Regions from separate parts of the Shewanella sp. Iso12 genome, predicted to be linked through region 1. Evidence: predicted binding sites of a transcription regulator. Region 1 holds the regulator's gene; each other region holds the start of a gene.
What was found. Region 1 encodes sigma-54, which starts transcription at its own class of promoters, with help from an activator protein. Its sites were predicted from a motif close to GTTGGCACGNNNNTNGNNT; they were not measured.

Region 1 (8,364 bases):
ACCGAGTGCAGCCTCTCCAATGGCTGGTTGTTCCGTATCTCCAACGGTGGCTGGTATCGCCAGGAGGCCGAACGCAGCGGCTTTATGGCTAGCGCCAATCTCAAGTTGCAGGAATATCTACTGGTGAGCCGCAATGAGTGTGTCTCTGTCTTCTGTGAACAGGATGAACCCAAGGTGCACTGGCTTAAGGACTGACCCGCGATCTTCCACAGTCAGAGGGCGAGCCTGGTCGCCCTCTGCTATTTCTGCAATTCATCAAGGCAAGAGCTTCAGCAAGCCTTCAGCCCATTAGAAACATAGCTTCAGCTCATTAAAACGAGAGTCGCCAACCCCAGGAAGGCGAACAGGCCTATTACATCCGTCACAGTCGTCAGCACCATGCCGCCGGCCAGCGCAGGGTCTACATTGAGCTTTTTCAGGATCAGCGGAATACTGGCACCTGCGAGACCGGCTACCGTCATATTGATCAACATGGCGCCGCCAATAAGGGCGCCGAGTGCCAGATCGCCTTTCCAGATCCACACGGCAGTGAATACCAGCGTCGACCACAACAGGCCATTGAGAAAGCCGATGGCTAATTCCTTGCCGATAAGCCAGCGGGAGTTGCTCTGACCTATGTGGCCGAGGGCGATACCGCGGATCACCAGCGCCAGTGTCTGGTTACCGGCAACGCCGCCCATGCTGGGCACTATGGTCATCAGAATCGCTATGGTGGCAAATTTTTCCAGCGTGCCTTCAAACATATTGCTGACCGAGGCGGCCAACAAGGCGGCAAACAGGTTGAAGGTCAGCCACAAAGAGCGGCGAAAGGCGCTCTTGAACACGGGACCGAAGGTGTCTTCATCATCGTCCATCCCCGCCATACCCATCATGGAGTGTTCGGCGTCTTCACGGATAACGTCCACCACGTCATCAATGGTGATCCGCCCAAGCAGATGGCCTTCACTGTCGACCACTGGCGCCGAAACCCAGTCGTGACGCTCAAACAGTTGGGCCACTTCATTGTCCGGCATGGTGACGGGAATACTCTCAAGCTCGGGATCCATTATGCTGCGGATCCCGGCGGTGGGGTTACAGGTCAGTAGGGTGGAGAGCTTGACGCCACCGAGCAAAATATCGCGTCTATCTACCACGTAGAGGGTATCTGTGGCTTCGGGCAGCTCGCCCCTTTGGCGCAGATAACGCAGCACCACATCGACATTGACGTCAGGCCTCAGGGTCACGGTATCTGTATTCATCAGACTACCGGCGCTGTCTTCCGGATAAGAGAGCGCCTGTTCGACCCTGGCCCTGTCCTGGGCACTCATGGAGTGCAGTACCTGTTTGTAGAGTGTATCCGGCAGGCTTCGCAGCACGTAGGCCAGATCATCGGTATCCATACCCGCGGTCGCTCGTGCCAAACGCTCAGGACTCATCAGGCTGATCAGCTGGTCTTTCATATCTTCACCCAGCTCTTCGAGGATCTCGCCGCTCTGCTCCTGATCCACCAGTTGCCAGAGTACCTGACGGGTACGCGGCGGTGAAGATTCGAGAATAAAGGCGATATCCGAAGCCGTCATTCGCTGCAGCATGTCGCGCACATGCACGAACATACCACTGCTAAGAGCTTGGTTTAGTTGAGTAAGACGTTGTTCTGTCAGCTCTTGGTCGAGCGCTTCTATTGGCATGCAGTTCCCCCTGTGATGCAAAGCGAGGATATGTTACCTCAAGACAGGGGTGTTATAGAAACAAAGAGTGCAGCGCTAAGGCTTTAGCTGGCTTCGTCGAAACGGGCGTTGATCAGGGCGCAGATAGCGTCCATCGCGGGTTCGGCATCCGGGCCTTCGGCGATGAGGCGAATACTCTTGCCTTGACCGGTTTCCAGCATCAAGAGCCCAAGTACACTGGCGGCCGAGGCTTTTTTCTCGCCTTGGATCAGGGTGATATCGGCTTCGAACTCGCTGGCCAGCACCGCCAGCTTAGTGGCGGCGCGGGCGTGCAGGCCCAGCTTATTGACTATGGTGACTTCCCGTTCAACCTTTGCCATTACTCAGCTCCCGGTGACGGGCCTGTACCTTGTGTTTGCTGTTGCCAAAACGCTTGGCGAGCTGCTCAGCGACATAGACAGATCTATGCTGGCCGCCGGTGCAGCCTATGGCTATGGTGAGGTAACTGCGGTTGTTGCGTTCCAGGTGCGGCAGCCAGGTTTCCAATAGATTTTCTATCTGCCAGATAAACTTGTTCACCAGTGGCTGGCGGCTGAGAAACTCCTGCACAGGTTCATCCAGCCCGGTCAGCGGTCTGAGCGCCGGCTCCCAGTGAGGGTTGGGCAGAAAGCGCACATCAAACATGAAGTCGGCTTCCTGGGGCATACCATGCTTAAAGCCGAACGACTCGAAGTTGATCACCAGTTCTTTATCGACACTGCCAAGCAGAATTTCCCGCACTGTGTCACTGAGTTCATAGATGTTCAGCGCCGAGGTGTCTATGTAGTGATCCACCAGTTTCGACATAGGTTCCAGCAGCTTGCCTTCGAGCTTGATGGCGTCCTGTAGTGAGACTTTGCTCTTGGACAGGGGGTGCAGTCTGCGGGTTTCGCTGTAGCGCTTCAGCAGCACTTTATCGGAGGCGTTGAGGAAGAAGCTGGTCAGTTGGGTGTTTTCCGGCAAGGCCGCTAACTGTTGTTCCAGCACTTTTTCCTGATCCGGCATATTGCGCACATCTATGCTGATGGCGACCAGATCATTGCTGCCACGGAGGTTTTCCAACAGGCTGCCTATCATGGGCAGGGGGAGATTATCCACACAGTAGTAACCCAGGTCTTCGAGTACCCTGAGGGCAACGGATTTTCCGGAACCGGAGCGGCCTGAGACTATGGCGAGTTTCATCCTGTGATCACCTGATAGAGTTCTGTTTCGTCGCTGGATTTTCGCAACTGCTTGAGTATCGCCTTATCGCTGAGCTTTTCAGCCATGGCGGACAGGGTACTCAGGTGTTGCTGACATTGATCTGCGGGCACCAAGAGGGCGAACAGTATGTCCACCGGCTGGTTGTCTATGGCATCGAAGGCGATAGGCTCTTCGCATTTGACCAGCACGGCAATCGGCTCTGTAATGTCCGGTAGTCTGCCATGCGGAATCGCAATACCATTACCTATACCTGTGCTCCCCATCTTTTCGCGGGCCAAAAGGCTTTCAAAAATCGCTTGAGAGGAAAGGGTGGGGTACTGGGCGCTAGCGAGATCGCTAATCAGCTCCAGTACCTTTTTCTTACTGCCCGGAGTGGCACAGGTAGTGCACTCCGGCCGCAGGATGGTACTCAGTTCCATCGTTAGTGTTTTGTCAGCTTTTCTTTGTGTTTAATGACCTGACGATCCAATTTATCAATCAGAACGTCGATGGCGGCATACATGTCGGCATGTTCAGAAGTTGCATAGACTTCGCCGCCTGTGAGGTGGATCTTGGCTTCGGCTATCTGTTGCAGTTTTTGTACATTGAGCACAACGTGCACATTATTGATCTGTTCGAAATGGCGTTCAAGTTTAGAAAACTTACTTTCCACGTAGTCACGCAGTGAGTCGGTGATCTCGATATGATGTCCTGTCAGGTTGATTTGCATAGAAAGATTCCTCCAATTTCCAACTGTGGATTTATAAACTCTTACGCTGGTTCGACGGTGGTATCATCATAGCCTCGCGATACTTGGCTATGGTGCGTCTTGCAACGTTGATTCCCTGTTCTGCCAGAAGTTGCGCCATCTTGCTGTCGCTCAAAGGCTTCTTCTGGTTTTCCGCTGCCACGAGCTTCTTGATAAAAGCCCTGATCGCCGTGGAAGAGCATTCTCCGCCATCTTCGGTGCCGACATGGCTGGAGAAGAAGTACTTCAATTCAAATATTCCCCTGGGGGTATGCATATACTTTTGAGTGGTGACCCTGGAGATGGTCGATTCATGCATCTCGACCGCCTCGGCAATATCGTTGAGCACCATGGGTTTCATGGCTTCTTCACCATATTCAAAAAATCCCTGCTGGAACTGCACTATACAGTTGGCCACCTTGAGCAGGGTGTCGTTGCGGCTCTCCAGGCTCTTGATAAACCATTTGGCTTCCTGAAGATGACCACGAATAAACTGGCTGTCTGATTGACTGCGGGCGCTACGAGCCATGGCAGCATACTGCTGATTGATCCCGAGTTTGGGCATACAGTCCGGGTTGAGTTCTACTACCCAGCGGCCGTTTTTCTTCCAGACGCTGACATCAGGGATCACATATTCCTCGTCCATCGGCTGCACCAGCAAGCCGGGGCGGGGATTGAGACTCTGGATAAGGTTGATGGCGTCACGCAGCTGATCTTCCTTGAGCCTGGTCTTGCGCATCAGGGTGCGGAAATCACGGGCGGCAATGAGATCCAGATGTTCGTCAATCAACAAGCGGGCGTCGGCCAGATGCGGGGTGTCTGCGTTGAACTGTTGCAACTGGATCAGCAGGCATTCGCGCAGATCTCTGGAGGCGATGCCGACAGGATCGAAGTGCTGGATCCGCTTGAGTACTGCCTCGACTTCATCGAGCTCAATCTCAGGGTTGCCCATGGCTTCGAGGATCTCCTCTGTGCTCTGGGTCAGATAACCCTGCTCGTCGATGGCATCAATAATGGCGGTGGCAATGGCGTCGTCGGTATCGGAAAACGGGGTCAGGTTCTTCTGCCATTCCAGATGTTCATAGAGCCCTTCGCTGGTTTCCCCCTGGAAGGGCATATCATCTTCACGGCCCATGGCCGGCCCGGAGGCGCTGGCGGCGGTAAAGACTTCGTCCCAGGTGGTATCCATAGGTAATTCATCCGGCATAGACTCATTGTTCAATGCCTCTGAGGTTTCTACCGTGGAACCATCTTCCTGCTTGGCGCTCAACTCGCCGGCGTCGTTTTCCTTGTGGTTGTCGTCGATAGCGTCATCCTGGTTGTCCTCGGCCATTTCCAACAGAGGGTTGGCTTCCAAGGCTTCCTGGATTTCCTGCTGCAGCTCAAGGGACGACAGTTGCAGCAGGCGAATAGCCTGTTGCAACTGAGGTGTCATGGTCAACTGTTGACCCAGTTTGAGCTGGAGTGACGCTTTCATTATACCGCTAATCCCTACTCGTTATTTTTCAAGGAAAAAATTCAATAATAACAAACTATAATACCCGGAATTGCCACCGGATGACATGATCCTAACTATAGCCTGAATTGTTCGCCTAAGTACACAGCACGCACTTGCTGGTTGTCCAAGATTTCAGCGGGTGTGCCCTCGGCGATCAACTGCCCATGGCTGACTATGTAGGCTCGCTCACAAACGTCGAGTGTTTCGCGAACATTGTGGTCTGTGATCAGCACTCCCAAACCGCGGGACTTAAGCTGTTCGATGATTTTCTTGATATCGATAACTGAGATGGGATCCACACCGGCGAATGGCTCATCCAGCAGAATGAACTGTGGATTGGCGGCCAATGCCCGGGCGATTTCCACCCGGCGGCGTTCACCGCCGGAGAGGGACATCCCCAGGCTGTCACGTATGTGGGTAATATGGAATTCTTCCAGCAACTGTTCGAGCTGTTCCTCGCGCTTGTCGCTGTTGAGTTCTTTGCGGGTTTGCAGCACGGCCATGATGTTGTCATGCACCGACAGCTTGCGGAAAATACTGGCTTCCTGTGGCAGGTAGCCTATGCCTTTACGGGCTCGCAGGTGCATGGGATCCAGGGTCAGCTCGTCGTCGTCAATGAAGATACGGCCCTTGTCACTCTGTACCAGCCCAACCACCATATAGAAGGTGGTGGTCTTGCCAGCCCCGTTGGGGCCCAGCAGCCCCACGATTTGGCCGGTATTGACCGACAGGCTGACGTCTTTGACGACGTTGCGCTTTTTGTAACTCTTTGCCAGATTCTGTGCCGTCAGGGTGCTGGTCATTGCGGCTCCTGCTGCTGTTCTTTCTTGTTGAGATCCTGATAGTTTTCTGGCTGGATAACAGTGGTTACCCTGTCTTGGCCTTTGCCGCTGCTTTCCGCTTCCAACTGCTGCTTGTTGATGTCGTAGACTATCTTCTCGGCGGTCACTTCACTGCCGTCCTGTTCTACTTTGGCCTGGCCCAGCAGGGTCATGATACGGCTGTCTATGTTGTAGTGGATCTCTTTGGCCTTGGCACTGGCCAGACGGCCGTCTTCCAGTTTCTGGGTATAGGTAGCGGGTGAGCCCTTGGCCACCAGGATCCGTTCGCCACTCTTGTCTTCAGTGTAAGCCGTGAGTTCATCGGCCAGCAGTTTCAAACTGCCCTGGGTGACTGTGACAGGCCCGCCGTATACCACACGCTTGTTTTTGATATCGGCAAACTGATTGGCGGCGCTGATCTGTACTTTTTGCAGCAGATCTTCTTCAATGGCCACCGCCGACAGGCTTGTGATGCACAAGAGGGCACCGATAAAAAGCTTACTTGGTTTCATAGGTTCCTTTCACCTGACTGGTCAGCTTCACTTGCTGAGCATTGAGATCGGCGTACAGGCCGGATCCCTTGATATTAAAGTCTTTGCCTTCGATCAGGATCTCGCGATCTGAGGTCATGATCATGGTGTCCAGATCCAGCTCCACATAACTGGTTTTCAGGCTCTGGATCGGTTCATTGGGGCTAATGGCGTCGATGATAACATTATTTTCAAGTACCACTCGGTTACTCTTGCGATTGAGCCTGCCTTCGTTGGCAGACAGACGCCACTGTGCCTCGCCCTTGTCCGGATAGACCAGATAAACCGGTTGGTTGAAGAAGGTCTTTTCACTGGCTTCATAATGTTCCATGTGCGCCGCGGCGACCCTACTGGCGACATTGCCCTGCTCATCAAAGTTGACCGAGCGCAGGTCATCGGCGACAAAGTCAGGCCTAACCACATCCATAGGCGCCTCACTCTGTTGAGCGTTGCGCTTGTTCTGCACCTGCCAGTAAAGGATAAGTGCAGTGGAGAAAAACAAAATAATGGCCAGGGTGACCCTATTCATATACTCATTCCGTGGGCATTTTCAAATTTGTCCTGACTGAGCAGGATAAGATCCGCCAGCTCCCGGAGTGCACCATGGCCGCCGGCAATCTGAGTGACCATGTGGCAGTGCTGCCTTACCCAAGGATGGCCATCGGCTACGCAAACCGCCAGCCCCACTTGCTTCATCACCGGCAAGTCGACAATGTCGTCACCTATATAGGCCACTTGTTCAGGCTCGAGGTCATAGTGCTTAAGCAGCGCCTCATAGGGCTCCAGCTTGTTGTCTATGCCTTGATAAATCTTGTCTACCCCCAGGGCCGTCATGCGGTTTTCGACTATCTGGGACTTGCGGCCGGTGATCACCGCCACCTGAATGCCGCAGGACAGCAGCGAGCGCACCCCATAGCCATCGCGGGTATGGAAGGCCTTCAGCTCTTCGCCACTGTTGCTCATATAGATGCGGCCATCGGAGAAGACACCGTCGACATCACAGATAAGCAGTTTGATTTTGGCGGCTCTTTGCCAGTTATCTTCGCTTATGGGGCCGTAGAAACCTTGATGACTCATCAGATAACCCCCGCCTTGACCATATCCAGCATATTGAGTGCTCCAATCGGCTCATTGGCGCCATTGATGACAATAAGACCATTGATGTCATTCTCGTCCATCACCTTCAGCGCCTGCGCCGCGAGGATATTGTCACCACTGGTGATGCAATCACGGGTCATGACGTCGCTGATTTTTGTAGTACGCAGGTTGACTCCGGCGTCTATGACACGTCTCAAATCACCATCGGTGAAGATACCCACGAGTTGCTTCTGCTGATTGACCACGGCGGTCATACCCAGGCCCTTCTTGGAGATCTCATAGAGGGCGTCGGTTATACAGATATCTTCTGTGACCAGCGGCAGTTCTTCGCCTTTGTGCATTACATCACTGACCTTGAGCAGCAGCTTGCGTCCTAAAGCGCCGCCGGGATGCGACAGGGCAAAGTCATCTTTGGTAAAGCCCTTGGCTTGCAGTAGCGCGACCGCCAGGGCATCACCCATCACCAGGGTGGCCGTGGTACTGGAGGTCGGCGCCAGCCCCAAGGGGCAGGCTTCTTCTGGCACCTTGATGCACAGATGCAGTTGTGCCAGCTTGGCCATGGTGGATTCGGGCTTGCCTGTCATGGAGATCATAGGGATCCCCTGGCGCTTGATGACGGGCATCAGGGTCAGAATTTCGCTGGACTCTCCCGAGTTGGAGATAGCCAATACGATATCGTTTTCACTCAACACCCCAAGGTCGCCGTGGCTGGCTTCGCCCGGGTGAACGAAGAATGCCGGGGTGCCCGTGCTGGCGAGGGTGGCAGAAATCTTGTTGCCTATATGGCCCGATTTCCCCATCC
Region 2 (8,364 bases), on a different contig from region 1:
AATAACGTATACAAAGACGGGATCTATGAGCCGAACTACGCCCATCGTTCATAAAACGCGCACCCAGGTTGTGGTCGAAGTGCTGCGGGAGAAAATTCTTTCAGGTGAAATCGCAGCCGGCGAACCGCTGCGTCAGAGCGCTCTGGCAGAAGAGATGAATGTCAGCCGGATTCCGGTCAGGGAAGCCCTTTTGCAACTGGAAGCCGAAGGCTTGGTCAAGTTTGAAGCCCATAAGGGCGCCACGGCTACCGAATTGTCGGTGGAGCAAGTCAGCGAGTTATTTGAACTCAGAGCACTGATTGAAACTGATCTCCTTGCCAAAGCCATTCCAAACCTGCAGGATGAAGATCTGCGTCAGGCCGAAGCCGTACTGGACAAACTGGAATCCGCCTTTAAACAGGATAATGCCGTGGGCAGCTGGAGCGAACTCAACACAGAGTTCCACACAAGTTTGTACCGCGCCGCCAACCGTCCCCACACCATGGAAGTCGTACATGGTCTGAACACCAACTGTGATCGCTATATTCGCTTACAGTTGTTGCTGACAGGTGGGATCCCCAGAGCCGAGCAGGATCACAGGGATCTGCTGCAATTATGTCGGCAAAAGAAAATAGATGAGGCCGTGGTCCTGCTGAGGGCCCACATACTGCACGCTGCCAACGCCATTCGTGAATTGGTAGCCCAACAGGTGAGCTGAAAAATCACGACCCTTTCCAAGCAATAGCGCTTTAGTTGTCCAAAAGACAGATCTGGCTTCTGTCTTTTTATTTTGAGAGTAAATTCAATGCAGTACGCCACTATTACCGGCTGGGGAAAGTGCGTTCCCCCCGCCGTACTGACCAACCATGATCTGGCCACCTTTATCGACACTTCCGATGAATGGATTAAACCCAGAACAGGGATCAGCCAGCGCCATATCAGCCACGTCAACACCTCGGAATTGGCCACTGTAGCCGCTCAGCATGCGCTGGCCGCCGCCGGCATCGAAGGCAGCGAACTGGACATGATTATCCTGGCGACCGCCAGCCCGGACACACTGATCCCCAACATAGCCTCAACAGTACAGGCCAATGTCGGTGCCAACTGCGCCGCCTTTGACATCAACGCCGCCTGCAGTGGTTTTCTCTACGGGGTTGGCTTGGCAACCGCTCAAATCAAGAGTGGTCAATGCAAGAAAGTCCTGGTGGTCGGCGCCGAACGTCTGAGTTTCTACCTCGACTGGTCAAGAAGAGAAACCGCAGTACTGTTCGGTGACGGTGCAGGTGCCGTGGTACTGGAGGCGACAGACAGCCCATGTGGCGTACTGGGCTATGAACTCAACAATGATCCAGGTGGCCGCGACATTCTCAAAGCCAGCTTTGGTACAGGCATGGACAGATTTGTTGCCGAGTCACTGGACTTCTACATCCAATTCGATGGCCAGGAGATCTTCAAACGCGCCATCAACGGCATGGGCAAACTCAGCGCCCAGGTGTTGGAGAAGTGTGGTCTGGACAAAGAGGAAGTCGATTGGGTTATCCCCCATCAGGCCAACGAGAGGATCATCGACACTCTGGTACACAGAATGAAGATCCCCAAAGAGAAGGCCTTCGTCAACATAGCCAACTATGGCAACACTTCGGCAGCCACCATTCCTATTGCCATCTGTGATGCGTTGGAAAAAGGCATGATCAAGCCAGGACAACATATTCTTTCCTGTGCCTTTGGTGCCGGCCTCACCAGCGCCGCCTTGCTGCTGAAATGGGGTGATAGAGTCACGCCGCTGAAGCAGAGCGATGCCAGCCTGCCACCATGTGAGCAGACAGGTATTGAGCTGGTAAAACGCGCGGTAGACTATTTCTGCCATCGCGATAAGGCGTGAGATAAAGCCTGAGCCGAATGACCTGTTTAAAAAAACGGTGCCGTGGGCACCGTTTTTATTGTCATTGTCTACAGGCTTTAGCCTCTGCCGTTTTCAATCTTGGGCATCAGGCCGAAACCGGCCATACGGGCACCATCTTGCTGCCGTGCTCGGCGACAATCGCCATTATCCCCAGCTGCAACTCCTCGGCGACTTCCTGATAAACCGGTAAACTGGTGGTGCCGACATAGGCCAGTACATTCAACTCGAGCCCGGCGTTGCCAAAACCCTTGAAAGTGACCCGCATCGGTGATTCGTCCACCTTCTCATGCTGCTTTAGCAAGGCTTTGATATCATTGATTATCGCCTGCAGCTGTTTGGCATCTGTGCTGTAATCGAGACGTATCTCTGTCTTGAAACGGATTTTCTCCCGCTCTGAAATATTCTCTATCTCCATTTCGGCCAACTTGGCGTTTGGCATATGAATGACAGAACGATCCAGAGTTCTGATGCGGGTACAACGTAGCCCTATCTCCTCCACTGTGCCGCGAACGCCACCGAAATTACCGATATTGCCAACCTTGATAGGCGCGGCTGAATAGAGGGTGATGGTGCCAATCAGGTTTTCTATCGACTGTTTCGAGGCCAAAGCGATTGCCAGCCCGCCAATGCCCATCCCGGCCAGTATAGTGCCGGCATTAAAACCCAGATGCTCAAGCCATAATAAGGTCGCCAAGCTCAGCAGGGCCACCCGCAGAAAATTTCCAAGAGGTCGCAACAAGGAGGCCGCCTGTTTGTTGCCCTTGGCTATCCAGCGCTCCCTAAGGCTGCTCTGTGCCAGCCCCACCAGCGCCCATATCAACCAAACTGTGGCCAGAATAAAGAAAAAGCCTGTGTTGACTATCTCCTGCATCGCAGCGCTCAAGGTACTGTTGGCAAGCATGGCTCTATCGAGTGCCACAGCGGCAAAGAATCGCAGAGGGCCACGAATAAAGGCGCCCAATTCAGCCTTGAGCGGGTGTAATGAACGTGAAAGCGGCCATTGCAGCAACCAGGTCACAGGTACCACGAATAAGAACGCCAGCGCCAGATAGGCCAGCATCATCGCCCATTCCCACAGATTCAGGGTAAACAGGCGTCCTTCAGGAATGTGCTCAATAAACCACTCCACCACAGGGCCATAGCCCAAGGCCTGGTAAAGTTTTGGAAGCTTGGCAACCGTGGCATTGGAAACCTTCCACAGACTGCCGTATTCAGAGCTAGGCACCCGCTGCAACAGGAGCTGATAGGCCTTTTTTTCGGCTTCCAAACGGGCAAATCCCTCCCGATAGGCGGGCAGCTTGTCGTCGGTTTTGCCCTCCGGGGTATCATCCAGCTCTTGCGGGTTGAGCCAGAGATTACGCTCGATAATCGCCAGCAACTGTCTGGCATAGAGCGGCCCCTGCTCCGCTGTCATGCCGGTGGGAAGAAAACGCAGATCCAGATACTCGGCCGCGGTTTGGTAATCCCCGTCTCTGGCGTATTGCATAAAGCCCTGCAGGGCGCCTCTGGGGGTATCCCTGAACAAGGGGTCGCGATACTCATAAGCCGCTGCAGCACTTTGCTCGCTTGGCGTTTCCGGTGCAGGTTCGGCCGCCGGACATAACCCAGGCCAGAGCAACAGAATAAATAATCCTATGCCAATCAACACTCTATTCATTAACGCGCTCCTTGCCACTATAAGATAAAGTACCAATCCATCCGCTGTAAGCACTTCAAGCTGTGTTCAAGCCAGAGTACACCAGGGAGCTATTGGCACCTTTAGCAAAAAAGAGTAGCAGAAACATGTAGTTCCGGATATATCGGCTCAGTATTTATACTGCTTGACTTATAGCCAACTGTCGATATAATTGCCGACGATATTAAGGTACCCTCAGCTCGTCCCATCTCGCTCCAGGCCGCTTAAGTAAATTCGTTCAGTTAACAATTCCTGAGTTTAATTGAAATGTCACACAGCTGTGGTGAACTCTGTGCTGCGGCGATGGTCTGATGTTCTACTGACACCCGGAGTGTATTTTTGCACTTCAGTCTGTCGGGGGCTTGATAAAGGCTGACAAACTGAGTACATTCAATAGTCAACCAACGCATCTTTCGCAATAAATGCTAAGGATTTTCTATAGTTAAGATTGTATATGCCAATATCGGCGCTAACAGAAAATAAGGAGTGTGGCCTATGTCATACAAAGTAAACGGACATGAAATCACAGTAAATTTCCCTGTAGATTCAATTTCCATCAACAAAAACTCAATCGCCTTTACCGACAGCAAAGGCAAGAAGAAGCAAACCTTCTCAAAGCGTACAGAAACCCTCAAGTTTATGAAGTGGTTGCTGAGCGCCAATAAGTAAGACTGTCGAAATACCCACTCGATACCCCTATCCTCTCACTGTATCGAACGCTCAGGCAGATTGGACTGTTATCCAGCAGCAATCGGGTAGAACATCACATTTGGTCAAGGCCTTTTCCCGTGATCCCGGGAAGCAGCCTGACCAAATGGCGATAAACAGTAAATCAAGCGCCAGATCATTCTCCAACCCTTCCACTTGAATTAAGCTGATGCTTAACAAACTTATCTGTCGGTGTTGCCTTGAATCAATCCATCACAGCCACTAAAAGCAGAGCGACTAAACCCGGCTCCATTAAACCGAATACCACGGAAGCGATGCGCTCATTGCTTAGCGAGATCCGGCGCTGTATTCCACTGGACTTGCCGGAAGCCAGCCTATGCGGCGGGAAATGCCTGGGTTGCTCCAAGAAAATGCTGGAGATGTTGGACACTGAGGTATGCTTTTGGGAGTCCCGTCTCGATGACGAGGTGCCTGGGCTTGCCGATCTCAAATCCTTGCAGCGCTTGGCTGAGCGCACTCATAAGATCCTCAAGCGCAACCAGCTGGTCTGAATCAGCCGTATTTACGCCTGTATCTGGGAAGCATGGACTCATTGCCAAGGAGCCCCCCCTGATGCAGATACAACACCTGGCTGTGGCCCTCACGTCGCAAGAAGTCGAGCAACACTTGCCAGCCGAGCGGATCGTACAAGAGCTCAAAGCGGATACCGCTTTGCTCCAGCTCTTGCCAAAGTTGGTAAAACTCGGGGTAACACTTGCCAAAATGATACTTGCGTTCGGGTGTAACAATAGTTGGATGCAATGCCTCATCGGGCGATAACTCAAGCAACTGGGTCTTGAGGTAACTGTCTCCGCCGACCACGGCGCAAGTCAGCACTTCAATATCAGCCTGTTGCTCACAAAAATACTTCTGTAGAAACAGTGCTGTTGTACCTGTCCCCGATGGCAAAAACAGCTTGAGGTTATGGGCAGCCTGTTGCTGCTGCCACTGTAAAATCTCGGCGCCCAACTGAGCCACGCCGTATTCGGCATAACTACAGCGGCCCCCTTCAGGAACAAACAGGCTGTGCTCACACTCAGGCACAATATGCTGCCTGACAAAGTCCTCCAGGGTCATGCCGGTCATCAACTCGGCCTTGGGCGTATTCTTTACAGCAATCACCCGTGCGCCCAATTCCAACGCGGCGCGATAGTTACCCAGGGGTTGCCGCTGCAACCATTCCGGCAGGTGATCCACATAAAAGTCCAGCTGCCAACCTTTGAGTTTGGCCAGCGCCGCCATAGAGTAGAGTGAGTTGGCCTGGGCCGAGCCATAACCTATCAGGCGCTTGATACCGGGAAAGTCGTGGTCGAGGAAATAACGGAACTTGCGCGCCTTATTACCACTGAAACTGGGATGAAGCAGATCATCGCGCTTGATAAACAGCTGATGACCTCGAAACTCAAAGGCTTGAACTGGGGTTTTATCCAGTTTGAAATCGGCTAAAGACATGGCACTGGCGATATATTTCAAGGCTAAGGTGTGCAAGGGATGGCTATTGTATGTGTTTGCCGCCAAGGAGGACAGGATTCAGGCCACAAATCCTCACAGGCACCCGTTGGCTTTATGCCGACTAAGTGATGGCTTGGAGGCTAATCCTTTGCGGCTCCACTCTGTGATGATTATCGCTACTTATTGGTATAAATCACCAATCGCCGCCATCTGCCTAGGCTCAGAAATGGCAATATCCAATATTATTCAACATGTTATAATTATGGCACGCTTCTAGCTATTAATCGAAATATCCCAAGCTTTACAGCAAAACTGTGTGGCTGATCCGCCATTTAAAGGAGCACTCAATGGCTATTTTGCGTCTTATTTTTAATATTGCCTGGTTTATTCTTGGCGGCTTTGTCATGGGGCTGGCCTGGTGGTTTGTCGGCTTGCTCTGTTTTATCAGTATCATAGGTATCCCATTCGGCCGCGCCTGCTTTGTCATAGGTGAACTGGCATTCTGGCCCTTCGGTCAGGAACATATCAGCCGCGACAGGCTCTCTGGCCGCGAAGACTTGGGCACCGGCGCCCTGGGTATGATCGGCAACATTATCTGGTTCCTGCTGTTCGGGATTTGGCTGGCGATAGGCCACCTAACCCACGCCCTGGCCTGCTTTGTCACCATCATAGGCATACCTTTTGGCATTCAGCACCTAAAACTGGCCTTGCTTTCTTTAACGCCCATAGGCAAGACAGTGGTTGCCTCTCATTAATCACAAAGCCCAGGTCGGATATCTGACTCGTTTTCGACCTGGGCTCCGGCTTTACCCAAACAAGTCTAGGGCATTTGTCGACTCAAACGCTGCACCAACTCCAGCAATAACTCAGGCCTATCCAGCGCCACATCATGCCCGCAGCGGCAAAAAGGAATCGGCTTTTGCCGATATTTGGCCGCCAGGCGAACGCTGCACTTGGGCGAAACCAGGTGATCATCACAGCCATAAACAATGGTTGCCGGCACCCACAGCTTAGCCGGGGAGCGAAAGCGGGCCGAGGCAACAATTTGTCGCAGGCCATTGGCGAGTGTGGTTTTGGCCTCAAGCGCCAGTTGGCTCCAGAAACGGCACAGAGACTTGTCTTTGGCATGAGCAAGGCTGGTAAGCGCTAGAATCGTCGCCTCGCGCCATTGAATGCCCTCGCCTTTGACTCTGGAGCACAAGGCTCGTAGCAGGGCTTGCAGCCGAAATCTCTGATACCAAGGCGAAAGATCGGCGGCGCTGCTGTTGAGCAATAACAGCCCCTCAAGCTGAAATCCCTTTTGGCGGCCGGCTTCAGTGTCATTTTTCCCGGCAAGTGTCATGGCCACCATGGCGCCCATGGAGATAGCCAATATTCGGCATTTACCCACCTTGCGCCGTAACATTTCATCTGCAACAAAGTCGGCATAATCCTGAATATCCCAGGGACTGGTATCCGCCACCCTATCGCCATTTCCCGGCAGATCGATGAGCTCCACCCGAAACCCCGCCGCCAGCAGATTATCGGCAAAGGCCTGCCAATGACGTTTATCGCGCATCAAGCCGCGGATCATCACCCAGGTTTGCTGCTCAGTCATGACTTGGTTTCTCCGCCGCTTGTGGATACCAAAAGTTTCGTGCCTGATAATCCAGGTGATGCCGATGAAGTTCAGGCAGTTGCTCCAGTACCTGAGCATACCCCACATCGAGCAAGAACTGCATCAGGGTAAAGTGGCGCCGTAAAATACGCTGCAGCCTGTGCTGCTTTTGAGGGTTGAAATAACCGGAGAAACGCAGCAATTGCCTGGGGTTCTTTTTGACCCAGGCCCAGGAGCCCATTTCCAGCGTTAAGGGCAGGAAAGGCACTTGGGGGTTACAACTGACCAAATAATCCCAAATATCACCGTGGGTGCGATAGAAGCGGCTTTGGGGCGCAATATGATAGTGACAATGATGGGGGTAGCTCATTTCGAACAACTGCTTTAGATGATACACCTCCCCCAGGCGGGCAAAAGGCGTATCCTTACAGGCAAAGGGAAACCAGATATGGTCCACCAGGCCAAAACCTGAGTGAGCATCGAGCACAATCAAGCTGCTGCCGCGGGCTATAAGTTCATTACTGTAGTCAATAATCGCCCGGGTCTCGGCTTCCAATTGATTGCTGCGGCCCCGATACCAGGGAAGATGGCGGGAAAGCCGTTGACCGCCGACCATAAAAGTCACTGAGCCGCGGGCATCTATGGGAGCATTGCGCATCAAATCGACCCCATTGCCATTGGCACGGGTTCCCCTGATAAGGCCGATGGGATTCAACACAGGTACAAACGCCAGCCGTATCTGAGTTAACATCAGCTGCAGATGTTTATCCCAACTGCAGCGGGTCAACAAGCTGCCAAGAAGCGCCAGTATCACCTGGCTGCCGATACGCTCTACCCCGTGAACACCGCCGACGAACAGCACTGTGGGCACCCTGGCATTTGGGTTCCCCAGCTCCAGCGCCCGCACATCGAGCGACTTACCGGCAAAGCCGACTTGGGCCAAAGACCTGGCGTTCAAATGTTGCTGGTATTTATGCTCCAGTTCGGCAAGCAGTTCAAGCTCATAGGCACTTTCTGTCACAGACCCGTCCATCTGGGGTAAAGTGCTCA
Region 3 (6,463 bases), on a different contig from region 1:
CGAATCTATCCGCGAGCAAGCCGAGCAGGAAGGTTTTGCCGAAGGCAAGGAACAAGGGCTGGCCAAAGGCCTGGAGGAAGGCCGTCTTCAGGGCTTGGAACAGGGGCACAGTGAAGGTTTTGCCCAGGGGCTTGAGCAAGGCCGGGAAGAAGGCTTGCAACAGGCCGCCGCCATGATAGAGCGTTTCGATGCCTTGCTTGCTCAGTTCGAGGCGCCGCTGGCGCTGCTGGATACCCAGATAGAAGAATCGTTACTGACCTTGGTCGGCACTTTGGCGCGCAACCTCATAGCCCATGAGCTGAAGACCCACCCGGAACATATACTGGCGGCGCTCAGGCAAGGGATAGATGCCCTGCCACTCAAAGAGCAGAAAGTGAATCTGCGTTTGCACCCGGAAGATATGGCTTTGGTCAGCGAGCTCTACGGTGAAGAGCAACTGACACGTAACCGCTGGACACTGGAAGCCGATCCCGGCCTCAATCGTGGCGATTGTGTGGTGGACAGCCAACGCTCGCAAGTGGATATGCGCTTGGAAACCCGTTTGGAAGGGGTGTTTGCCAATCTTGAAGCCGAACAATCCATGTTGGCGAAAAAGGCCGCCCAGCAGCAGGCCGCAATAGACGATAGGCCAAGCCCGCCGCCACAGGACAGCGAGCAGGAGCAAACGCTTGCCGATGAACAAACAGCCGCTATGAGCGACAAGGCCGAGACCGCAAGCCAAGAGGGCGAACAGCCCAGCGAAGGAGACACTCATGATGCAGCAGCGCCGAAGCCAACTGCTGAGTGAACTCAAACACTTGGCCGAAAAGCAGGCGCCGTTTCAAGCGGTTGCCAGCGGCCAGTTGGTGCGGGTGGTTGGTCTGACGCTGGAAGCCAGTGGTTGCCGGGCGCCGGTCGGCAGTCTCTGCGCCATAGATACCATGGCGGGTAAGCTTATTGCCGAGGTGATAGGTTTTGACGATGAGCTATTGTATCTGATGCCGGTGGAAGAACTCAGGGGCGTGCTCCCCGGAGCCAAAGTGATGCCGCTCGGTGAGCAAACCGGGCTCAGTGTCGGTTTGAGTCTTCTTGGTCGGGTGCTGGACGGTAACGGCCAGCCGCTCGATGGTATGGGCGCCATGCACACAGACGAACAAGCCTCGCGCCATAGCCCGGCAATCAATCCCTTGGCCAGACGGGCGATTACCGAACCGCTCGATGTAGGCGTCAGAGCCATCAACGCCATGCTTACCGTGGGCAAGGGCCAACGTATGGGGCTCTTTGCCGGCTCCGGCGTGGGTAAGAGTGTGCTCCTTGGCATGATGACCCGCGGCACCACGGCCGACATTATTGTGGTTGGCCTGGTGGGGGAGCGTGGCCGGGAGGTGAAAGAGTTTATCGAAGAGATCCTGGGCGCAGAGGGGCGGGCCCGCTCTGTGGTCATAGCCGCCCCGGCCGATACCTCCCCCTTGATGCGCCTTCGTGCCTGCGAAACCTCGACTCGGATAGCCGAGTATTTTCGCGATCTCGGCTATGACGTCCTGCTGTTGATGGATAGCCTGACCCGTTACGCCCAGGCGCAGCGGGAAATCGCCCTGGCGGTCGGTGAGCCGCCGGCAACCAAAGGGTATCCGCCTTCAGTATTTGCCAAGTTGCCCCGTTTGGTGGAGCGCGCCGGTAATGGTGGTGAAGGTCAGGGCTCGATCACTGCCTTCTATACTGTGCTTACCGAAGGGGACGATCAGCAAGATCCCATTGCCGATGCCTCGCGGGCCATTTTGGACGGTCACATAGTGTTGTCACGGGCCTTGGCCGACTCAGGGCATTATCCGGCGATAGACATTGAAGCTTCCATCAGTCGGGTGGCACCCATGGTGATCAGCGAGGCGCACCTGGAAGCGATGCGGCGCGTCAAGCAGGTTTATTCGCTCTACCAGCAAAACCGGGATCTGATCTCCATTGGTGCCTATTCCCAAGGCTCGGATCCGCGTATCGACAACGCCATACGCCTGCAACCCGCCATGAACGCCTTTTTGCGGCAGGGGATGCGCGATGCCATCAGTTTCAGCGATTGCCAGCAGATGTTGGGGCAGCTTGCTGCCCAATGTAAGGTGTAATGCAATTCAGTGCAGGAGTTTGCGTGCTCGATAAAAAATTCAGTGACAATAGGGGGGTAGCCTGATCTCAATAGAGCGCCGGGTTAAGGCCCGCAAGGCAGGCAATTTTAAGGAATAATACTACAGATGGCGAAACCCGATCCTTTGCACACAGTGTTGAAACTGGCGGTCGAAGCCGAAGAGCAGGCAGCACTGCAGCTTAAAGCCGCGCAAATGGAATGCCAGAGGCGTAAGTCTCAGCTGCAGGCGCTGCAGGAATACCGTCTCGACTATATGAAGCAACTCGATGCCCAGCAGGGGCAGAGCATTGGCGCCTCCTATTACCAGCAGTTTCATCGATTTGTGCGTCAGGTAGATGATGCCATAGGGCAACAACTTGCCGTGGTCGCCGAGGCCGATAAGCAGCGGGGCTATAGACAGCAACATTGGCTGGAGAAGCAGCAAAAGCGTAAGGCGGTGGAGATGTTGTTGGAGAAAAAAGCCCTGCAGGCCGAAGCCAAAGCCGCCAAACAAGAGCAGAAACTCATTGATGAGTTTGCTTCCCAGCAGTTTTTCCGTCGTAAGCTCAACCATTGAGCCCATTCCTACATCCATTCCCGGACAATTCCTTAATATTCATTCTAAATTTTTTATTGGCGTGAATTTTGCTTTGTTTGAGACAGAGACATTAATTCTGACTCGGCCTATCTTTATCTATTGAGGGCCTAGGTGCTGGAGGAAGGCATGCAGCAGTTATCCAATATCCTGATCGGCAATGCGGGCGGCAAGGGAGTCTCCGCCACAGATGCACTACAATCTACTGATAACGAAGCTTTTTTCGCCGCTTATCAACAGGCGCAGGCCAAGTTCTCGTTCGACTCGCAAGGCGCCAAGCCGGGATTTACCGCTGGCAGTCTTAACAGAGAAGGTGCTCAAGCTGAGCAGGCCGTCGATGTCTCGCTTATTCTGGGGCAAATAGCCATGGGCAAGAAATTGCCGTCTGAAGACGGCACCATAGTCACCGAAGTGGATGAGGTGAGCCTGCTGAAACAGATTGCCGCTCTCACCGGGCTCAAAGAAGATGAGATCAAGGCCATGTCTCCCGAAGAGCAGATGAAGCTCTTGGAAAACCTCAAGCAGGGGAGTGCCGAGCTTGGCATGGTAGTGACAGATAGTCTGGAAGGCGCAGAGGTGATTGCCGCTGACGAAGGCGACGAGAGTGAAGAAGACAGTGCCAAACTGGCCGATACTGATGAGAAAGCGGCAAGCAAAGGCGATAGCAAAGCAGAGGATGAAACTATAGATGCTCCTTTGCTGGCTCTCGACAAGGCGGCTGCAACAGCGGAAAAGGCCAAGTCTCAGGAAGGCGAGCAACAAATGGGTTGGCCGGATGCTGATAAGTCAGCGCGTAAGGCGGCGACTCAGGATGGTATGGCTGCTGTGGTTCGTGAAGCTGTGCTCAATGCCGCTGAGGAAAAGAGTGACAAGATCTTGGCGCAAAGCGCAATTGCCGAGAAGGCCAAGACAGATACTACCGGCAAGTTGGGTGCTGCGGTGGCCGCGGCGGCAACGTCTGTCGGCGCTGACGGCAAGAGTGACAAAGCTACGGCCAAGGATGTTCTCGCCAGCTTACTTAAGGCTGAGGTGAAAGGTACTCAGACTGCTGCCGAGGTACGAAGCCCTGTGAGTGACGCCATACATCAGGCGCTCAAGGGCGATGCGGCATCAACCCAGACAGATATCAGCCCGTTTCAGCAACAGCTGCATCAACAAGGGTTGCAGCCTCCACAGAGGGGAGAGATGGCCCAATATCAACTGTCATTGAGGCAGGGGATGGAGCAATCACTGCAAACCGCCGATATGGTGCAGCGTTTTGCCCCCGTGATGCGGCAGCAGTTGATTACCATGGTCAGTAATGGTGTGCAGCAGGCTGAGATTCGTCTCGACCCACCAGAGCTTGGAGCCATGATGGTCAGGGTTCAGGTGCATGGTGATCAGACTCAGGTGCAGTTCCATGTCACCCAACCACAAACCCGGGATATGCTGGAACAGGCCATGCCCAGATTGAGAGAAATGCTGCAGGAGCAGGGAATGAACCTGGCCGATAGCCACATCTCTCAAGGTGGTCGGGAGCAAGGCGAGCAGCATGGTGGCAATGGCGGTGGTTTTGCCCAAGAGGGTGCCAATGGTGAAATTTCCGCCGAAGAAACGGCACAAAGCACAAATCACACAACAAGTTATGGCTCGGGTATAGATTATTACGCCTGAGCAGGTAACCTATAGGGATGGTATTTTTCCGCGGGCATTGCGGTTGATTAAGGGAAAGGGTAGAGAATGGCAGAGCAAGAAGAGCTTGAGCTGCAAGAGGCGCCGGCGCCCAAAAGCAAAAAGAAACTCTTTATCTTCGGCGGCATTGGTTTGGTGGTGTTGCTGCTGGTCGGTGCTGGCTTGTGGTTTTTCCTGGGCGGTTCAGATGACACTGCGGTCGATGCGGCCGAAGGTGAGCAGGTAACCGAAGAAGCTCAGGCCAATAACAGCAGGGAAGCCTTCTATGTGGCCATGCCCAGACCATTTCTGTTCAATCTGCCGGGGGCTAACCGTTCCAGGCTGGTGGAGATAAAGGTACAGCTCATGGTGCGTGGCAGTGATGACGATGTCACTCTCAAGAAGCATATTCCCTTGATTGAAGATGCACTGCTGACCACTTTCAGCGGTGCCGATGTTGAAAAGCTCAGCAGCCAGGCAGGTAAGGATGAGCTCAGACAGTTGGCGCTGCTCAATGTACAAAACACACTGCAACCGGTTACCGGCCGTAAAGTCGTTGAGAAAGTGCTGTTCACCGGCTTTGTGATGCAGTAACAGGGACAAGAGGCGAAGGCAATATCGTGAGTGATTTATTAAGCCAAGACGAAATTGATGCGCTGCTTCATGGCGTGGACGACGTCGAAGAAGAGGATGCCCAGGAGTCGGGACACGACGCCCAATCCTATGACTTTTCTTCACAGGATCGTATCGTCCGTGGCCGGATGCCGACCCTGGAAATTGTCAACGAGCGCTTTGCCCGTCACCTGCGGATCAGTATGTTCAACATGATGCGCCGGGCAGCCGAAGTCTCCATTAACGGCGTGCAAATGCTCAAGTTTGGTGAGTATGTGCACACTCTGTTTGTGCCAACCAGTTTGAATATGGTGCGCTTCAGTCCACTCAAGGGGACGGCGCTGATTACCATGGAAGCCAGATTGGTGTTTATTCTGGTGGATAACTTCTTTGGTGGCGATGGCCGCTTCCATGCCAAGATCGAAGGGCGGGAATTTACCCCGACAGAGCGGCGCATAGTACAGCTGTTGCTGAAGATTATCTTTGAAGATTACAAAGATGCCTGGGCGCCTGTGATGGATGTCGAATTCGACTATCTGGACTCAGAAGTTAACCCGGCGATGGCCAACATTGTCAGCCCAACCGAAGTGGTTGTGGTCAACTCTTTCCATATTGAAGTGGACGGCGGCGGTGGCGATTTTCACATTACCATGCCCTATTCTATGATTGAACCCATCCGGGAACTGCTGGATGCCGGGGTTCAAAGCGACAAGCAAGATACCGATATGCGCTGGTCTCAGGCGCTGAAAGACGAGATCATGGATGTCGAAGTGGGGCTGGATGCACGTCTGCTTGAAAAAGAGATGACTCTCAGGGAAGTAATGGAGTTCAAGGCCGGTGATGTGATCCCGGTTGAGTTGCCTGAGCATATAGTGATGAAGATTGAGGACTTGCCTACCTACAGATGTAAGCTGGGGCGGGTAAGGGAAAACCTGGCGCTGAAGATCTGCGACAAGATCCCGCGTCCGGAAACGGTCAAGACCGAACTGCAGCTGGTAACCCGCAAGGGTAAATCCAAGGATATCTCGGATATATAAGGTGATAGAGAATGAGTACTGAAGAGATGGACGATTGGGCTGCCGCCATGGCCGAGCAGGCTGAAGAGGAGGCCAAGGCGGTTGATTTGGATGAGCTCAAGAGCGATGCCAAACCCTTGTCTGAAGAGGAAGCCGCCAAACTGGATACCATTTTGGATATCCCCGTGACTATCTCCATGGAGGTGGGGCGCAGTTTTATCAGTATCCGCAATCTGTTGCAGCTCAACCAGGGCTCGGTAGTGGAGCTGGATAGAGTCGCCGGTGAACCTCTGGATGTGATGGTCAATGGCACCTTGATTGCCCACGGCGAAGTGGTAGTGGTCAACGACAAGTTCGGTATTCGTCTGACGGATGTGATAAGCCAGACCGAACGTATCAAGAAACTCAAATAAGCCGGTGGCCATGACTCAAACGACGACCCAGGCGGCAACCGCCTTGACTCACGACGGTGGCAGCAGCCTGGCGACCATGGCC
Region 4 (8,364 bases), on a different contig from region 1:
GTTGATATGGCATTAACAGCAACAGGTTTGGGGTCGGGGCTCAATATTACCGAGATCGTCAAGGTCTTGGTTGACGCCGAGAAAGTGCCTAAAGAGGCGATTTTCAATAAGACCGAAGATACGATAGATGCCAAGGTTTCTGCCATAGGAACCCTCAAGAGCCAGCTGTCCAAGTTCCAGGATGCGCTGAAAAAGCTCCAGGATGGCGGCGCCTTGAATCAACGTACTGTCACCTTGGGCAACGAAGATTTCTTTACTGCCACTGCAGGTAAAAACTCTTTGCCCGGCTCCTACAACATCAAGATTGAGGCCTTGGCACAGCAACACAAGGTTGCCGGTGCTGCCACCGCCGATGCCAGTGCCGCGGTCGGTGAAGGAAGCCTACAATTTGCGGTCAATGGCGAGAATTTCAGCGTCGATGTGGAAGCCACAGATTCGCTTGAAGATATTGCCAAAAAAGTGAATGCCAATGCCGATAATTCGGGGGTTACCGCCACTGTCATTACCAGTGATGCCGGCAGCCGTTTGGTATTCAGCTCCGACAAAGAAGGCACGGATAACCAGATAAGCGTAACCGCAACTGATACTTCAGGTACCGGGCTTTCAGATATGTTTGGTGCCGGTAATCTTGAAGAGATCCAGGCTGCCAGCAACGCCGTACTCTATATTGACGGCCAGAAGCTGACCTCCCAATCCAATGAAGTGAAAGACGCCATCCCCGGCGTGACGCTCAACCTCACTGATGCTGATGTCAACAAGACCACCAAGCTGACCATAGCTCAGGATACCGATGCGGTTAAAGAAAACGTCAAAGGTTTTGTTGATGCCTACAATAGCCTGATCACCTCGATAGAAAAGCTCTCGGCCTATGATGTAGACAAAAAAGAGGCTGCAGCGCTGCAGGGGGACTCCATGATCCGCTCACTGGAATCTCAGTTACGCTCCGGGATCAGTGACAGGGTGGCGACGGCCGACGGTACTATTGCACTCTATGATATTGGCATTAAAACCGACAGATATGGCAAACTCTCGATTGATGATGCCAAGCTTGATGAGGCCATCAAGACCAATATGGACGGGGTCGAAGCGCTGTTTTCCACCAAGGATACCGGCCTAGCCAACGCCATGGATGAATTGGCCACGACCTACGTCAAGGCCGGTGGTGTAATAGACACCCGCAATCAGGCCTATACCGGCGATAAGCAACGTCTTGCGGATCAGCGTGAGGCCTTTGCCCTTAAAATGGAGTTGCTGGAAGCCAGATTGACCAAGCAGTTCAACGCCATGGATCTGGTGGTTGGCCAGTTGTCAGCACAGGGACAGAACGTTATCGGTGCCCTGAACTCCTTGCCGGGTGTCGTCAAGAAGAGTAGCTGATTGGGATAAAAGATGCAGGTAACTGAAGAACTGAATCAGATCAACGAATTGTTGCGCCGGGCTCTGGATTGTTTACTGACAATTCCCGCCGAGGATGAAAAAACTGACGAGTTGGTCTCTAATTTGCAAGAGCTGGTAAGCAGGCGTCAAACTTTGCTCCAGACCCTGATAGAGGAAGTGCAGAGTCCTGAGTTGCTAGAGGAGCAATTGGAGCTGACTGCCACTTTTGAGCAGCATGCCAAAGCGATACGCCAACAAAGGCAGGAGCTATTGGCGCTCAGGAGTCAGAACAAACGTCAGGTCAATGTTTACAAGTCTATAGATGCAAATAGGTAGGTATTTATGAGAGGGTCGCTACAGTCTTATCGTAAGGTGTCATTGGAGAGTGAAATCTCAGTTGCATCACCGCACAGGATCATTCAGTTGATGTTCAACGGCGCATTGGAGCGTATTGCCCAGAGTCGTTACGCCATAGAGCAAGGCGACCAGTCGTCCAAGGGAATTTTCATCAACAAGGCGATTGGTATTATCACAGGTCTCAGCAACAGCCTGAATATGGAAGCCGGTGGTGAGATAGCCAAGAATCTCAGCAACCTTTACGACTTTATGCTGCGGCGTATCTCTGAGGCCAATCTGAATAATGATGTTCAGGCGCTGGATGATGTTGCGGCCGTGCTGCGGGACATCAAAGAAGCCTGGGATGCCATTCCCGCTGATAAACATCACCTTACGGCTCACGAAGAAAACCGTTGAGTTATTAACCATTCGAGATAAAGGCGCCTTTGGCGCCTTTTTGACTTGCGCCATTTAATTGACGATATTAGCTCTTAAGTGCTGAATTTGGACTAAAATCAGGAAGGGTTAGGCAGAAAAGCCATCCTAGGCTTGCTTATATCGTGCCGATAATACAATATTCAGCATTGCTACAAATTTAGCTGAGTATGTGAAGAAAGCATTGCCAGACTTTCCAGAGCAACTAACACTAATAATTAATGCGAATCCATAATTGCCAAAGCTTAGCGGCCCACTGAATGATGCATACAGATCAACGAATTTTACTTGTCGGAAACCCCTCTGAGCGCACCAGTCGCTTATCTTGTGTTTTAGAGTTTATTGGTGAGCAAGTGGAAGTTGTGGCTCCCGAGGCTATCGACGCGCAATCTCCGGAAACTCGATGTCGGGCCATGATATTGGTCAGTGACGGCATAGAGGACGAGGCGCTGCAGTCACTGATGCTTAAACTGCCATGGCAGCCTATGTTGCTGTTGGGGCACAGCAATGCCAATCCTTCCAATCTACTCGGCAAGATTGAAGAACCTCTCAGCTATTCCCAACTGACCGAACTGTTGCATTTTTGCCAGGTCTTTGGTCAGGTCAAGCGGCCACAGGTACCAACCAGTGCCAACCAGACCAAGCTGTTCCGCAGCCTGGTAGGGCGCAGCGACGGCATTGCCAATGTGCGCCATCTGATTAACCAGGTTTCGGGATCTGATGCCACTGTGCTGGTGCTCGGGCCCTCTGGTACCGGCAAGGAAGTGGTCGCCCGTAATATTCATTATCTTTCAGAGCGTCGCGATGGCCCTTTTATTCCGGTCAACTGCGGCGCCATTCCACCTGAGCTGTTGGAAAGTGAACTGTTTGGCCATGAGAAAGGCTCCTTTACCGGTGCTATCAGTGCCCGTAAGGGACGTTTTGAGCTGGCCGAAGGCGGCACCCTGTTCCTCGATGAGATAGGTGATATGCCGCTGCAGATGCAGGTCAAGCTGCTGCGGGTGTTGCAGGAAAGAGTATTTGAACGTGTGGGTGGCAATAAGGCGATTACCGCCGATGTGCGAGTGGTAGCTGCGACCCACAGAGATCTGGAAACCATGATTGAAGGCGGTGAATTCCGCGAAGATCTCTTCTATCGCCTCAATGTGTTCCCCATCGAAATGCCACCTCTGTGTGAGCGTCGGGATGATATTCCGCTGCTGCTGCAGGAGTTGGTCAGTCGGGTATTCAACGAAGGCAAGGGACGGGTGCGCTTTACCCAACGCGCCATCGACTCTCTCAAGGAACACGCCTGGTCGGGCAATGTCCGCGAGCTGTCCAATCTGGTAGAAAGGTTGACTATCCTCTATCCGGGCGGCCTGGTCGATGTTAACGACCTGCCGGTCAAGTATCGCCATATCGATGTGCCCGAGTATTCGGTCGAGGTCAGTGAAGAGCAACTGGAACGTGATGCCTTGGCATCCATCTTCAATGACGAAGAGCCGGTCGATCTGCCAGAGACCCGTTTCCCCAGTGAGTTGCCTCCGGAAGGGGTCAATCTCAAGGATCTCTTGGCCGAATTGGAAATCGACATGATACGTCAGGCGCTGGATCAGCAGGACAACGTCGTTGCCCGCGCCGCTGAAATGCTGGGTATTCGCCGCACCACCTTGGTGGAGAAAATGCGCAAATACGGCATGAGTAAAGACTAAGCTACTGATAATTTAGATTTTTAAATTGGCATAAACTCTGCATTAACCCTGTCAGCATCGTATTTTTGACGGGGTTAATATGTCTGCAAGCCCACTGGCTCAGCTCGAAACCATCTCTCATCATGGCCGCGAATGGATCCCGATAAGGGAAGCCGCCAATATGTCCAATCGTATGGAGCATATTTTGCAGGCCATGCCTTCGGGCGTCGTTATCCTCAACGGTGACGGCTTGGTCAGTGAAGCCAACCCGGTTGCCGAATCTTTGTTGGGTGTTCCTCTGGTTGGTCAGCGCTGGCTGACTATCATCAATCGCGCCTTCGCGCCGCAAAAAGACGATGGTCATGAAGTTTCCCTGCGTAATGGCCGCCGGGTGAAGCTGGCGATTACGCCTCTGACCCCGGAGCAGGGGCAGCTGATTATGCTGACCGATCTCACCGAAACCCGACTGTTGCAGCAAAACCTTTCCCACCTTGAACGCTTGTCTGCGCTCGGGAAAATGGTCGCCACTCTGGCGCATCAAATACGCACCCCTTTGTCTGCCGCCTTACTCTATGCCGCCAACTTGGGCAGTCCAAGGCTGGATGCCGGCTCCAGAGAGCGTTTTCAGGGCAAATTACTCGACAGGCTTTCCGAGCTGGAGCAGCAGGTCAATGATATGTTGTTGATTGCCAAAGGTAAGCAAGAGGAAGCCTGCGATAGAGTGCCGTTCTCGACGGTGCTGGAAAAAGTCATGGCCAACTGTGAGCCCATCGCTGCCAGGCAAAACGTTGCATTGAGTCTGCAAATTGAAGGCGATAGCGAGATGCTGGTCAATCTTCATGGCTTGAGTTCTGCCATCAATAATCTGGTGATCAATAGCCTGGAAGCCGGTGCCACAAGAGTCATTTTGCGCCTGAGCTGCGAACAGGCACTGCGCCTCGATGTGATAGATAACGGCAAGGGCCTGGACAGCAAGATGCAAAAGCAGGTGCTGGAGCCTTTCTTCACCACCAAGCGTCAGGGTACAGGGCTTGGGCTGGCGGTGGTGCAGTCAGTGGTGCGCAGCCACGGCGGCAAATTGGACCTCAGCTGTAAGCTGGGTGCAGGTTGTACCGTCACGCTGACATTCCCGTTAACGACAGACTCTCAAGGAGGCGTGGCATGAGCGAAGCAAAAATTTTGTTGGTGGAAGACGATGCCGCGCTTCGGGAAGCACTGCTCGATACCTTGCTGCTCGCCAGTTATGAGTGCGTCGATGTCGCCAGCGCCGAAGAAGCGATAACCGCTTTGAAAGGTAATCGTTTTGATATGGTGATAAGCGATGTGCAGATGGAAGGTATCGGCGGTATGGGGCTGCTGGATTATCTGCGTCAGCAACATCCGCAGCTGCCGATCCTGTTGATGACAGCCTATGCCACCATCGACAATGCCGTCAGCGCAATCAAGCTGGGGGCCGTGGATTATCTCGCCAAGCCGTTTGCCCCTCAGGTATTGCTCAATCAGGTGAGTCGCTATTTACGTCCCAAGGTGGTTAGCGGCGGCCCAGTGGTGGCCGATGAAAAGAGCCTGGCCTTGCTGGCACTGGCGCAGCGGGTGGCCGCCTCAGAAGCCTCTGTGATGATAAGTGGCCCCAGCGGTTCGGGTAAAGAAGTGCTGGCTCGCTACATTCATCAGCACAGCCAAAGGCCTGACGGGCCTTTTGTGGCGATTAATTGCGCCGCCATCCCGGAAAATATGCTGGAAGCCACCTTGTTTGGCTACGAGAAAGGCGCCTTTACCGGGGCTTATCAGGCTTGCCCCGGTAAGTTTGAACAGGCTCATGGCGGCACTCTGTTGCTCGATGAAATTTCCGAGATGGAGCTGGCATTGCAGGCCAAGCTGCTGCGGGTGCTGCAGGAGCGCGAGGTTGAACGTTTGGGAGGCCGCAAGACCATCAAGCTCGATGTCCGGGTGCTGGCAACCTCCAACCGGGATCTGAAAGAGATGGTGGCCAAGGGCGAGTTTCGCGAAGACCTTTATTACAGGATCAATGTGTTTCCGCTTGCCTGGCCGGCACTGAACCAAAGACCGGCGGATATCATCCCGTTGGCCAAACATCTGTTGGCGCGTCACGCTGAAAACGCGGCGATTAACCCGGTGCCAGTTCTCAGCGATGCTGCGGTGCGACGTTTGTTGGCCCACCGCTGGCCGGGGAATGTCCGTGAGCTGGATAATGTGATCCAGCGGGCGTTGATCTTGAGTCAAGGGCAGATAGAAGCGGGCGATATTATTATCGATTTGCAGGATGTTGCTCTGGGAGAGACCACGGCCCCGGAAACGCCTGAAGCGCTCGGTGATGAGCTCAAGGCTCAGGAGCATGTGATTATTCTCGAGACTCTGGCCCAGTGTCAGGGCAGTCGCAAACTGGTGGCAGAGAAATTGGGGATCAGCGCCCGCACTCTCAGATACAAGATGGCGCGCATGCGCGAGATGGGCATAGAGGTGCCCGCCTGAGTCATCTCCAAAGCGGCCGTTAGGCCGCTTTCCAATTCCATTGTTTTTCTTCAGGCCCTGGGTGAATTCAGGGCGTTTACTTAGCTTAACTTTGACTATTCCATTTTTGGCAAACTAATTGCATAGAGTCTGGTAACCCAGATTTTTCGTCAATTCGCTGACGACAGGAGTGAGAAGATGCAAATAGGTGCCAATTCTTTATTGCAAGAAATGCAATCACTTAAAGGTGAAATTGCCCCAACGGGATTTCAGTCTTCGCCTGTACGCCAGGTGGGCAATACCACAGGAACTGATTTCGGCCAATTACTGGCCCAGGCCGTAGGCAATGTCAGTGAGTTGCAAAGCACATCATCCAATCTGGCCACCCGGCTGGAGATGGGCGACACCACAGTGTCTCTGTCTGACACTGTCATTGCCCGCGAGAAAGCCAGCGTCGCATTCGAGGCCACAGTGCAGGTGCGCAACAAGCTGGTCGAAGCCTACAAAGAGATTATGAGCATGCCTGTTTAAGGCATGCTTGCATCACAGATCCCGGATAACAGGAACGCACCGTGAGCACAGAATTAGTAGCAGGATCCAATGTTTCCGCCGGTGGAACAACGCTGGAAGGGGTCCAACAGGAAAACAAGTCGGGTGTATTGGGCTCCCTCGGGGGAGTGGATATGCTGCGGCAGATCACCATGATCCTGGCATTGGCTATCTGTCTGGCTCTGGCGGTATTTGTGATGATCTGGGCCCAGGAGCCAGAATATCGGCCACTGGGCAAGATGGATACCCAGGAGATGGTGCAGGTACTCGATGTGCTGGATAAGAACCGGGTACCGTACAAGATTGAAGTCGATGTGATCACTGTGCCTGAAGACAAGTATCAGGACGTGAAGATGATGCTGAGCCGCGCCGGCATAGATTCCAGTGCCGAGGCCAAGGATTATCTGAGCCAGGATTCCGGCTTTGGTGTCAGTCAGCGGATGGAACAGGCCAGGCTGAAGCAGAGTCAGGAGATGAACCTGGCGCGGGCGATTGAAGAGCTCAATAGTGTCAGCCGTGCCAAGGTGATCCTGGCGCTGCCGAAGGAAAATGTGTTCGCCCGCAATCGCGCCAAACCCAGTGCCACAGTGGTGGTCAATACCCGTAGGGGCGGTTTGGGACAGGAAGAGGTTGATGCGATAGTCGATATCGTTGCCTCAGCGGTTCATGGCATGGAACCCAGCCGGGTTACAGTGACAGACTCCAACGGCCGCTTGCTGAACTCAGGCAGTCAGGATGGGGTATCTGCCCGCGCCAGACGCGAGCTTGAGCTGGTGCAGCAAAAAGAAAACGAATACCGCACCAAGATTGACTCGATTCTGATGCCGATCCTCGGTCCGGAAAACTTCACATCCCAGGTGGATGTCAGCATGGACTTCACCGCGGTCGAGCAAACTGCCAAGCGTTTCAATCCGGATCTGCCATCACTTCGCAGTGAAATGACAGTGGAAAATAACAGCGTTGGTGGCAGCAGTGGCGGCATCCCCGGAGCCCTTTCCAATCAGCCGCCGATGGAGTCCAATATTCCTGAAAACGCTGCCGATGCTACAGAAAGCAGCAGTGTTACGTCAGGCAACAGCCATAGGGAAGCGACCCGTAACTTTGAGCTGGATACCACCATCAGCCATACCCGTCAGCAGATAGGTGTAGTACGCCGGGTCAGTGTCTCAGTGGCGGTCGACTACAAGGCAGGTGCTGCCGGTGAAAATGGTCAGGTCGCCAGAGTGCCTCGCACAGGTGAAGAGATGGCCAATATCCGTCGCTTGCTGGAAGGCGCCGTTGGCTTCAACAGCCAAAGGGGCGACATGATAGAAGTGGTGACTGTGCCCTTTATGGATCAGCTGGTTGAAGACCTGCCTGAGCCACCTCTGTGGGAGCAGCCCTGGTTCTGGCGGGCGATGAAACTCGGCATAGGTGCCTTGGTGATTTTGGTGCTTATCCTGTTCGTGGTGCGTCCCATGCTCAAACGCCTCATCTATCCCGATGGCCAGAATATGCCGGATGAACCTGCGCTGGGGCACGAGCT

Region 2: a site for sigma-54 is predicted at 5,979-5,997, ahead of HCX89_RS06595 (YccF domain-containing protein). Genes of this name have one in related genera too.
Region 3: a site for sigma-54 is predicted at 2,728-2,746, ahead of HCX89_RS02510 (flagellar hook-length control protein FliK). Genes of this name have one in related genera too.
Region 4: a site for sigma-54 is predicted at 6,417-6,435, ahead of fliE (flagellar hook-basal body complex protein FliE). Genes of this name have one in related genera too.

What each region holds. Positions count from the first base shown of each region.
Region 1 is NZ_JAAUHW010000012.1:6,420-14,783, reverse strand. It holds gene HCX89_RS17560 (hypothetical protein) at 1-195, shown strand, start outside; gene mgtE (magnesium transporter) at 303-1,667, opposite strand; gene HCX89_RS17550 (HPr family phosphocarrier protein) at 1,751-2,026, opposite strand; gene rapZ (RNase adapter RapZ) at 2,013-2,867, opposite strand; gene ptsN (PTS IIA-like nitrogen regulatory protein PtsN) at 2,864-3,307, opposite strand; gene hpf (ribosome hibernation promoting factor) at 3,310-3,597, opposite strand; gene HCX89_RS17530 (RNA polymerase factor sigma-54) at 3,629-5,092, opposite strand; gene lptB (LPS export ABC transporter ATP-binding protein) at 5,188-5,916, opposite strand; gene lptA (lipopolysaccharide transport periplasmic protein LptA) at 5,913-6,446, opposite strand; gene lptC (LPS export ABC transporter periplasmic protein LptC) at 6,433-6,993, opposite strand; gene kdsC (3-deoxy-manno-octulosonate-8-phosphatase KdsC) at 6,990-7,541, opposite strand; gene HCX89_RS17505 (KpsF/GutQ family sugar-phosphate isomerase) at 7,541-8,364, opposite strand, start outside.
Region 2 is NZ_JAAUHW010000002.1:583,535-591,898, reverse strand. It holds gene HCX89_RS06625 (GntR family transcriptional regulator) at 26-697, shown strand; gene HCX89_RS06620 (ketoacyl-ACP synthase III) at 785-1,861, shown strand; gene HCX89_RS06615 (mechanosensitive ion channel family protein) at 1,968-3,539, opposite strand; gene HCX89_RS06610 (hypothetical protein) at 4,053-4,226, shown strand; gene HCX89_RS06605 (hypothetical protein) at 4,541-4,777, shown strand; gene HCX89_RS06600 (pyridoxal-phosphate dependent enzyme) at 4,779-5,717, opposite strand; gene HCX89_RS06595 (YccF domain-containing protein) at 6,065-6,472, shown strand; gene HCX89_RS06590 (alpha/beta fold hydrolase) at 6,538-7,314, opposite strand; gene HCX89_RS06585 (DUF2817 domain-containing protein) at 7,307-8,335, opposite strand.
Region 3 is NZ_JAAUHW010000001.1:565,025-571,487, reverse strand. It holds gene fliH (flagellar assembly protein FliH) at 1-787, shown strand, start outside; gene fliI (flagellar protein export ATPase FliI) at 756-2,096, shown strand; gene fliJ (flagellar export protein FliJ) at 2,223-2,672, shown strand; gene HCX89_RS02510 (flagellar hook-length control protein FliK) at 2,820-4,343, shown strand; gene fliL (flagellar basal body-associated protein FliL) at 4,410-4,934, shown strand; gene fliM (flagellar motor switch protein FliM) at 4,961-5,989, shown strand; gene fliN (flagellar motor switch protein FliN) at 6,001-6,381, shown strand; gene fliO (flagellar biosynthetic protein FliO) at 6,392-6,463, shown strand, end outside.
Region 4 is NZ_JAAUHW010000001.1:572,933-581,296, reverse strand. It holds gene fliD (flagellar filament capping protein FliD) at 7-1,377, shown strand; gene HCX89_RS02565 (hypothetical protein) at 1,390-1,713, shown strand; gene fliS (flagellar export chaperone FliS) at 1,720-2,130, shown strand; gene HCX89_RS02555 (sigma-54-dependent Fis family transcriptional regulator) at 2,409-3,839, shown strand; gene HCX89_RS02550 (PAS domain-containing sensor histidine kinase) at 3,919-4,983, shown strand; gene HCX89_RS02545 (sigma-54 dependent transcriptional regulator) at 4,980-6,311, shown strand; gene fliE (flagellar hook-basal body complex protein FliE) at 6,489-6,821, shown strand; gene fliF (flagellar basal-body MS-ring/collar protein FliF) at 6,863-8,364, shown strand, end outside.